Regions from separate parts of the Streptomyces sp. NPDC085927 genome, predicted to be linked through region 1. Evidence: riboswitches for the same ligand, from Rfam matches in the RefSeq annotation. Region 1 holds a riboswitch; the other holds the start of a gene.
What was found. Region 1 has a riboswitch for glycine ahead of gcvT (glycine cleavage system aminomethyltransferase GcvT). Riboswitches for the same ligand answer to the same signal wherever they lie in the genome.
Positions count from the first base shown of each region.

Region 2: it holds a riboswitch for glycine, as region 1 does, so the genes downstream of both, gcvP (aminomethyl-transferring glycine dehydrogenase) here and gcvT (glycine cleavage system aminomethyltransferase GcvT) in region 1, are expected to answer to the same signal.

Region 1 is NZ_JBITSN010000025.1:35,667-40,006, forward strand. Features, by position in the region: gene ACIF80_RS35620 (enhanced serine sensitivity protein SseB) at 8-814, opposite strand; gene ACIF80_RS35625 (AAA family ATPase) at 942-1,610, opposite strand; glycine riboswitch at 1,846-1,945, shown strand; gene gcvT (glycine cleavage system aminomethyltransferase GcvT) at 2,104-3,237, shown strand; gene gcvH (glycine cleavage system protein GcvH) at 3,423-3,800, shown strand; gene glyA (serine hydroxymethyltransferase) at 3,816-4,340, shown strand, end outside.
Region 2 is NZ_JBITSN010000004.1:9,270-13,609, reverse strand. Features, by position in the region: gene gcvP (aminomethyl-transferring glycine dehydrogenase) at 1-2,060, opposite strand, end outside; glycine riboswitch at 2,232-2,328, opposite strand; gene ACIF80_RS11935 (PRC-barrel domain-containing protein) at 2,440-2,814, shown strand; gene ACIF80_RS11930 (DNA polymerase IV) at 2,820-4,340, opposite strand, start outside.

The DNA of each region.
Region 1 (4,340 bases):
GGCCCTCTCAGCGCGTCCACTGGCAGAAGGGGCGGACGCGGTCGCGCATCCACTGGCCGACCGGGTCCTGGGCCACGTCCAGGAGGACCAGGTTGACGGGCCACTTCACCGGCACCCGGCCCAGGGCGCGGCCCAGCGCGTCCATCGGCGCGGCCCTCAGGTCGCCCTCCGTACGGGTCAGTTCGGCGGGAGACAGTTCGACGCCGACGAACAGCACCGGTTCGGCCGTCTCGATCTCGGCGAGGCAGCGGCGGGCGGTGGAGACGATGCCGAGGGCCTCGAACTCCGTGGAGGCGGCGGCGAGGAAGTCCACCGGGTCGTCCTGCCAGTCGGGTTCGAACAGCTTGACCCGGCCGCCGCTCGCGGGGCCGTCCAGCGGGCCGCGTCCGGCGCGGCACAGGGCGGCGACGGCGGGCGGCGGCAGCGGGACGCCGACCACTCCCCCGGGGTTCACGGCGATCCCGGCCTGCGGCGGCAGACCGCGCGCGAACTCCACCGCGGGCGCGACGGTGAACGACATGTGGGAGCCGACCACCTGACGGAACTGTTCCTCGGAGCTGAAGACCGGGACGTACGCCTGGCCCTCGATCTCCATCGTGGGCAGGTCCAGCGGGCCGCTGTCCGGTCCGCCGCCGTTGGGCAGCGGTATCCACACGTAGCTCCGGCCCAGTACCTCGATGATCCGGCCGTCGCCCGAGGGGACGCCGAGGGAGGCGGAGAGCACCTCCTCCAGCTCGTTGCCGGGCCATCCGCCGTGCGGGTGGGGGTGAGTCTGTGCCGGGAAGTCCGCGGAGAAGCCCGCCGGGAAGTCCATCTGCCTACCGCCTGCCTGGAACCACTGCTGTGGCTGAAAGGCTAACCGCTGCCGGGCCCGGCGGTCCGCCCGTACGGCGGTCGGCCCGCCGCCCGTGCGGTCGCCCGTGCGGTCGCCGGGCGGTCGGTCAGTCCGCGAAGTCGATGCGGTGCAGCGCGTTCGCCGCGTCGCGGTCGGCCAGGACGGCCGAGCCGCAGCCCGCGGGCAGGTCGCCGCGCGTCACGGACGCCAGCAGCCGGTCGATGGCGGTGCGGTGGCGCCGGAAGGCGTACCGGGAGACCCCGCGGCCGCGCTCGCGCTGGCCGTCCAGGGCCTGCTCCGGGGAGACGTCGAGCAGCAGCAGATGCAGCTCCGCGCCCCGGCGGCGGGCCTCCCGGGCCAGCCAGCGGCGCACCCAGGCCTGCGTGCCGCAGTCGTGGACGACGACTCCCTCGCCGGTGCGCAGGGCGCGCCGCAGTCCGGCGTAGTGGGCGAGGCGGACCAGGGGCCGGTACACCGCGTACGGCAGGAGGCGCGGCATGCCGCGGTCCCAGCGGTCGCGGGTGTCCTGCGAGTCGACGAGGGTGCCGTGCGCCGCGCGCCGCATGAGGGTGGACTTGCCGCTGCCGGGCAGTCCGGTGACCACGACGAGGTCGCGGGGGCCGAAGAGCAGGACGTGCGGGCTGTGGCCGGCGCGCTCGCGCAGGTCGCGGACGACAGGCGCGGGCAGGGTGCCGCACGCCTCCCGGCCCGAGGGGGCCTGCTGCTCGGGCGGCGCGACGCCCGTGGTGGCGGCGTACGCCGTGGCCTTGTTCACCGTGAGTCCTCCCCTGGGGGCTGTCCGGCCCTGTGACCAGGTACCGGAACCCCTCCCCGCCGAGTGTAAAGAGACGGTAACGCCGGGCGCCCCTGGTTTCCGTCCCTTTCCCGATACAGGCCTGTCACAGCCGCGCGTGAACACCCGAACACCCTGCGCTCCTCCCAGAAGGGTCCCCCTGCCGCGGCCCCGCGATGCGTGCAATGATGAGCGCGCCAACTGCATACCGGCCGTTTGAATCCGCGCGGGAGAGTCCCCGGCACCGTTGCCGCCGGGGCGCCGAAGGAGCAAGTCCCTCCCTTGAATCTCTCAGGCACCGTTACCGCGTGGGCGAGGCACATCTGAAAAGCGGGCCCCGCGCGCGTCGCCGGTGGCTCCACCCAAGGTGCAAGCCGTGGTCGTCCCCTGCGCGGGCGGTCAGGGCGAACCTCTCAGGTTCCGATGACAGATGGGGAGGAAAGACCTCGCCTGTCCTGCCTTGGGAGACCGACCGATGAGCAGTACCGAACTCCGCCGGACCGCGCTCGACGCCCTGCATCGTTCGCTCGGTGCCACGATGACCGATTTCGCCGGCTGGGACATGCCCCTGCGCTACGGCTCCGAACGCGACGAGCACAACGCCGTGCGGACGCGGGCCGGTCTCTTCGACCTCTCCCACATGGGCGAGATCACCGTCACCGGCCCGCAGGCGTCCCGGTTCCTCGATCACGCGCTGGTCGGCAACATCGGGACCGTCAAGACCGGCCGCGCCCGCTACACCATGATCTGCCGCGAGGACGGCGGCATCCTGGACGACCTGATCGTCTACCGGCTCGACGACACCGGGGCCGGGTCCCCCCGCTACCTGGTCGTCGCGAACGCCTCCAACGCCCAGGTGGTGCTGGACGCGCTAGTGGAGCGGTCGGCCGGCTTCGACGCCGAGGTCCGTGACGACCGCGACGCGTACGCGCTGCTCGCGGTGCAGGGCCCCGAGTCCTCCGGCATCCTGCAGTCCCTGACCGACACCGACCTCGACGGTCTGAAGTACTACGCCGGGCAGCCCGGCACGGTCGCGGGCGTCCCCGCCCTCATCGCCCGTACCGGCTACACCGGCGAGGACGGCTTCGAGCTGTTCGTGAAGCCGGAGCACGCGGTGGAGCTGTGGCAGGCGCTGACCGGGGCGGGCGAGGGCGCCGGTCTGATCCCGTGCGGGCTGTCCTGCCGGGACACGCTGCGCCTGGAGGCCGGCATGCCGCTGTACGGCCATGAGCTGAGCGCCTCCCTGACACCGTTCGACGCCGGGTTCGGCCGGGTGGTGAAGTTCGAGAAGGAGGGCGACTTCGTGGGCCGCGCCGCCCTGACCGAGGCCGCCGCCCGCGCCGAGCGAACCCCGCCCCGCACCCTGGTCGGCCTGGCCGCCGAGGGCCGCCGGGTCCCGCGCGCCGGGTACGCGGTGGTCGCCGGCGGCGAGGTGATCGGCGAGGTCACCTCCGGTGCGCCCTCCCCGACGCTGGGCCGGCCGATCGCGATGGCGTACGTCGACGCGGCGTACGCGGTGCCGGGCACGGCGGGTGTCGGTGTGGACATCCGCGGCAGCCACGAGCCGTACGAGGTCGTGGCGCTGCCGTTCTACAAGCGGCAGAAGTAGTACCGCCGCAGGACGCCCCCGGGACGGCTTTCCAGGTCCTCGCACGTCGGCGTAAGGACCTCCAGCGCCTCCAGGGCCTCACACGGGTGAAGCAGGGCAGGCCGTGCCCGCTCACGCGCATGTCCCGTACTTCCCGTAGTTTCCGAGTCATCAGCAAGTCCACCGCGTACAGGAGAATCCAGGCCATGAGCAACCCCCAGCAGCTGCGTTACAGCAAGGAGCACGAGTGGCTGTCGGCCGCCGAGGACGGTGTGTCGGCCATCGGCATCACCGAGCACGCGGCCAACGCGCTCGGCGACGTCGTGTTCGTCCAGCTCCCCGAGGTCGGTGACACCGTGACCGCGGGCGAGACGTGCGGCGAACTGGAGTCGACCAAGTCGGTCAGCGACCTGTACTGCCCGGTCACCGGCGAGGTCACCGAGGTCAACGAGGACGTGGTGAACGACCCCTCGCTGGTGAACTCGGCCCCCTTCGAGGGCGGCTGGCTGTTCAAGGTGCGGGTCACCGACGAGCCGGCCGACCTGCTCTCCGCCGCCGAGTACGACGCCTTCATCCAGGGCTGAGGAGGCCGTAACCGCATGTCGCTTCTGAACACCCCGCTGCACGAGCTCGACCCGGACGTCGCCGCGGCGGTCGATGCCGAGCTGCACCGCCAGCAGTCCACCCTCGAGATGATCGCCTCGGAGAACTTCGCCCCGGTCGCGGTCATGGAGGCCCAGGGCACGGTCCTCACCAACAAGTACGCCGAGGGCTACCCCGGCCGCCGCTACTACGGCGGCTGCGAGCACGTCGACGTGATCGAGCAGATCGCCATCGACCGGGTCAAGGAGCTGTTCGGCGCCGAGCACGCCAACGTGCAGCCGCACTCGGGCGCGCAGGCCAACGCCGCCGCGATGTTCGCGCTGCTCAAGCCCGGTGACACGATCATGGGCCTGAACCTCGCGCACGGCGGGCACCTGACCCACGGCATGAAGATCAACTTCTCCGGCAAGCTCTACGACGTGGTCGCCTACCACGTGGGCGACGACGGCCGGGTCGACATGGCCGAGGTCGAGCGGCTGGCCAAGGAGAGCAGGCCGAAGCTGATCGTCGCCGGCTGGTCG
Region 2 (4,340 bases), on a different contig from region 1:
TTGAGGTTCGCGCCGTCCACGTACACCTGGCCGCCGGCCTCGTGCACGGCCGCGCAGATGTCGGCGACGTGCTCCTCGAACACCCCGTGCGTCGAGGGATACGTGATCATCAGCACCGACAGCTCGTCGCGGTACCGCTCGATCTTCGCGCGCAGGTCGTCGACGTCGACCTCGCCGTCCTCGGCGGTCTTCACGACGACGACCTTCATGCCGGCCATGACGGCGCTGGCGGCGTTGGTGCCGTGCGCGGAGGACGGGATGAGGCAGACGGTGCGCTGGTCGTCGCCGTTGGCCCGGTGGTAGCCGCGGACGGCGAGCAGCCCGGCCAGTTCGCCCTGGGAGCCCGCGTTGGGCTGGAGGCTCACCTTGTCGTAGCCGGTGACCTCCGCGAGCCGGTCCTCCAGCTCGTGGATGAGCGTGAGGTAGCCCTGGGCCTGTCCGGCCGGCGCGAAGGGGTGCAGCTGCCCGAACTCGGGCCAGGTGATGGGCTCCATCTCCGCGGTCGCGTTGAGCTTCATGGTGCAGGAGCCCAGCGGGATCATGCCGCGGTCCAGCGCGTAGTCGCGGTCGGCGAGCCTGCGCAGGTAGCGCAGCATCGCGGTCTCGGAGCGGTGCTGGTGGAAGACGGGGTGCGTCAGGTACTCGTCGGCGCGCAGCAGGGCGTCCGGGAGGGTGTTCCGCGCGGCCGCGTCCAGGGATTCGACGTCTCCCTCGACACCGAAGGCGCTCCACACGGCGGCGAGCCGGTCGCGCGTGGTGGTCTCGTCGCAGGCGATCGAGACGAGGTCGGCGTCGACGAGGTGCAGGTTGACGCCGTTGTCCCGGGCGGCGGCCACGACCTCGGCGGCCCGTCCCGGGACCCGGACGGTCAGCGTGTCGAAGTAGGAACCGTGCACGATCTCCACGCCGCCGGCCCGGAGCCCTTCGGCGAGGACGGTCGCGTAGCGGTGGGTGCGCCACGCGATCGTCCTCAGCCCCTCGGGGCCGTGGTAGACGGCGTACATGCCGGCCATGACGGCGAGCAGCACCTGGGCGGTGCAGATGTTGCTGGTGGCCTTCTCGCGGCGGATGTGCTGCTCGCGGGTCTGGAGCGCGAGCCGGTAGGCCCTGTTCCCGTCCGCGTCGACGGAGACGCCAACGAGCCGGCCGGGCAGGCTGCGCGCCATCTTCTCCTGCACGGCCATGTATCCGGCGTGCGGTCCGCCGAAGCCCATCGGTACGCCGAAGCGCTGCGTCGTGCCGACCGCGATGTCCGCGCCGAGTTCGCCGGGGGAGGTCAGCAGCGTGAGGGCGAGCAGATCGGCGGCGACGGTGACGAGCGCGCCCAGCTCGTGCGCCCGGTCGATCACCGGCTTGATGTCGCGCACGGCCCCGGAGGCGCCCGGGTACTGGATCAGCACGCCGTTGATCTCACGCTCGGCGACCTCGGCGGGGATGCCCTCGCTCAGGTCGGCGACGACGACCTCGACGCCGGCCGGCTCGGCTCGGGTCCGGATGACGGCGGCGGTCTGCGGCAGCGCGTCCGCGTCGACCAGGAACAGGCCCTTCTTGTTCTTGCCCATGCGACGCGACAGCGCCATCGCCTCGGCGGCCGCGGTGCCCTCGTCGAGCAGGGAGGCGCCGGAGGTCGGGAGGCCGGTGAGCTCGGCGACCATGGTCTGGAAGTTCAGCAGCGCCTCGAGCCGCCCCTGCGAGATCTCGGGCTGGTACGGGGTGTAGGCCGTGTACCAGGCGGGGTTCTCCATGACGTTCCGCAGGATGACGGGCGGCGTGAAGGTCCCGTAGTACCCCAGCCCGATCATGGAGCCGAGCACCTCGTTGCGGTCGGCCAGCGACCGCAGCTCGGCCAGCACCTCGGGCTCGGTCCGGGCACCCGGCAGGTCCAGCGCGTCGGCGTTCTTGATCACATCCGGGACCGCGGCGGCCGTCAGCTCATCGAGCGAGCCGTAGCCGACCTGCGCGAGCATCTTGGCGCGGGCCTCGTGGTCGGGGCCGATGTGACGCTGCTCGAAGGGCGTTCCCTGTTCGAGCTCGGAGAGGGGAATGCGATGGGCGGTCATGTGCGGAGGCCTCCTGGTCCGACGACCTTCGAGGGGCACCACGGCGGGTGCCCGGACGGCCTCCCCCTCTGTCATCTCAACCTGAGAGCTTCACCGGCCGCCCGGGGCGGCCGGCTTTCACCGTCGGTGAGAGCGGGAGCCGTCGACACCCGCTCTGCTTTCCAGAGTGACCTCGTCCATGCGGTACGTGGGCCTGAGAGATTCCGGGGAGGATTTGCTCCTTCGGCGCCCTCCGATGGTGCAGAGAGGGCTCTCCCGCACGGGGTCAGCAGCCGCTGCCAGGGTACCAGCGAGGGCAAGACCCGGACTTTCGAGTGGCCGCTCCGCCGATTGTGCCGTTTTGTAGTGCTGACGAATCCTTGCGACCCGTGGAGGGCCCGTGCAGACCGACATCGATCCGCGCAACCTGATCGGCCGCAAGGCGTTCGACCGCAACGGCAACCGGATCGGCACGATCGACGAGGTCTATCTCGACGACGCCACCGGCGTGCCGGAGTGGGCGGCGATACGCACCGGCCTGTTCAGCAGGGACGCCTTCGTCCCCCTGGAGCCGAGCGAGCTGATCGACGGCAGCCTCCACATCCCCTTCGAACGCGCCCTGATCAAGGACGCCCCCGACTTCGGGGTGGGCCGCCATCTCTCCCCGGAGCAGGAACTCCAGCTCTACCACCACTACGGCCTGGACACAGGCGCCCCTCCCCCGCTCCCGGACCACGACTTCGGCAGGCTCGCCGGCAGGGACGACTCCGCCTGACGACGTCACCCGTGGCGCACCCGAGCCGCCGCCCCCGCACCAGCGCTTGAACCCTGGCTGCCCCGGGCGGCCCGGCCGTCCCGGGTACTCCGGGCGTCGCCGTCGGCCCCGTCGTGGGCGCCCTCACCGCCCCGACCGTCACCGTCCTGGCGGTTCTCGCCGTCCGGTCCTCCCGCGCCGTCCCCGGGGCTTCGCTCCACCAACGGCAGCGGATCCGCAGGGTGCAGGGCCCGGTCGTCGGTCCGGAAGGTCCTCACCCGCCCCGGCGCCGACCCGGGCGTCTCGAACCGCACCGTGACCCGCCCCAGGCCGCTGCCCTGGACCCACCCATGGCCGTACTCGCTGTGCCTGACGTCGTGCCCGGCCGGCCAGCGCCGCTCGGCGCCCGCCTGTTGCCGCTCCTCCGCGGGCGCTGCCGCCTCCGCTTCCCCGCCCGGCAACTCCTTGTCCCGCTCCCCCGCCGCCTGCGCGAACAGGTCCTCCTGCGTGTAGTCGGCGAGCCCGCTGACCCCCACGCCCAGCAGCCGTACGCCGCCCGTCGTGTCGACCGAGTCCAGCAGCCGGGCCGCCGCCTCACGCACCACCGCCGGATCGTCCGTGGGCCCCCTCAGGGTCTCGGAGCGGGTGAGCGTCGAGAAGTCGTACCGCCGCACCTTCAGCACGATGGTCCGTCCCGACAGCCCCGCTGTCCTCAGCCGGCGCACACAGCGGTCCGCGAGACGCTGCACCTCCACCCCGACCCGCACCCGGTCGTGGATGTCCACGTCGTAGGTGTCCTCGACCGACACCGACTTCGTCTCCCGCTCGGCCACCACGGACCGATCGTCCCTCGCCAGGGACATGGCGTGCAGGGCGTGTCCGTGCGCCTTGCCGAGCAGGCGCACCAGCTCGTCCTCCCCTGCCTCGGCGAGGTCCCCGACCGTGTGGATGCCGGCCCGCCGCAGGTGGTCACCGGTGGCCGGCCCGACGCCCGGCAGGGTCCGGACCGACAGCGGTGCCAGCAGGGCCCGCTCGGTCCCCGGCTCGATCAGCACCAGCCCGTCCGGCTTGGCCTGCTCCGAGGCGATCTTCGCCAGCATCTTGGAGGCCGCCAGCCCCACCGAGCCGGTGAGCCCCGTGGCCGCCCGTATGTCCGCGCGCAGCTTCGCGCCGGCCAGCCGGGCGGACCGCTCGTCCCGGGCCGCCCCTCCGGCCTCCAGATCCACGAACGCCTCGTCCAGGCTCAACGGTTCGACCAGGGGCGACAGCGCCCGCAGCAGCCCCATCACCTGGTCGCTGATCGACCGGTAGAACGCGAAGCGGGGCACGAGATACGCCGCGTTCGGCGCGAGCCGCCGCGCCTGCGCCATGGGCAGCGCCGAACGGACGCCGAAGACCCGGGCCTCGTACGAGGCGGTGGCGACCACACCGCGCGGCCCGAGTCCGCCCACGATCACGGCCTTCCCGCGCAGGCTCGGCTTGGACGCCTGCTCCACCGAGGCGAAGAAGGCGTCCATGTCGAGATGCAGGACTGTGGGCGCGGATCT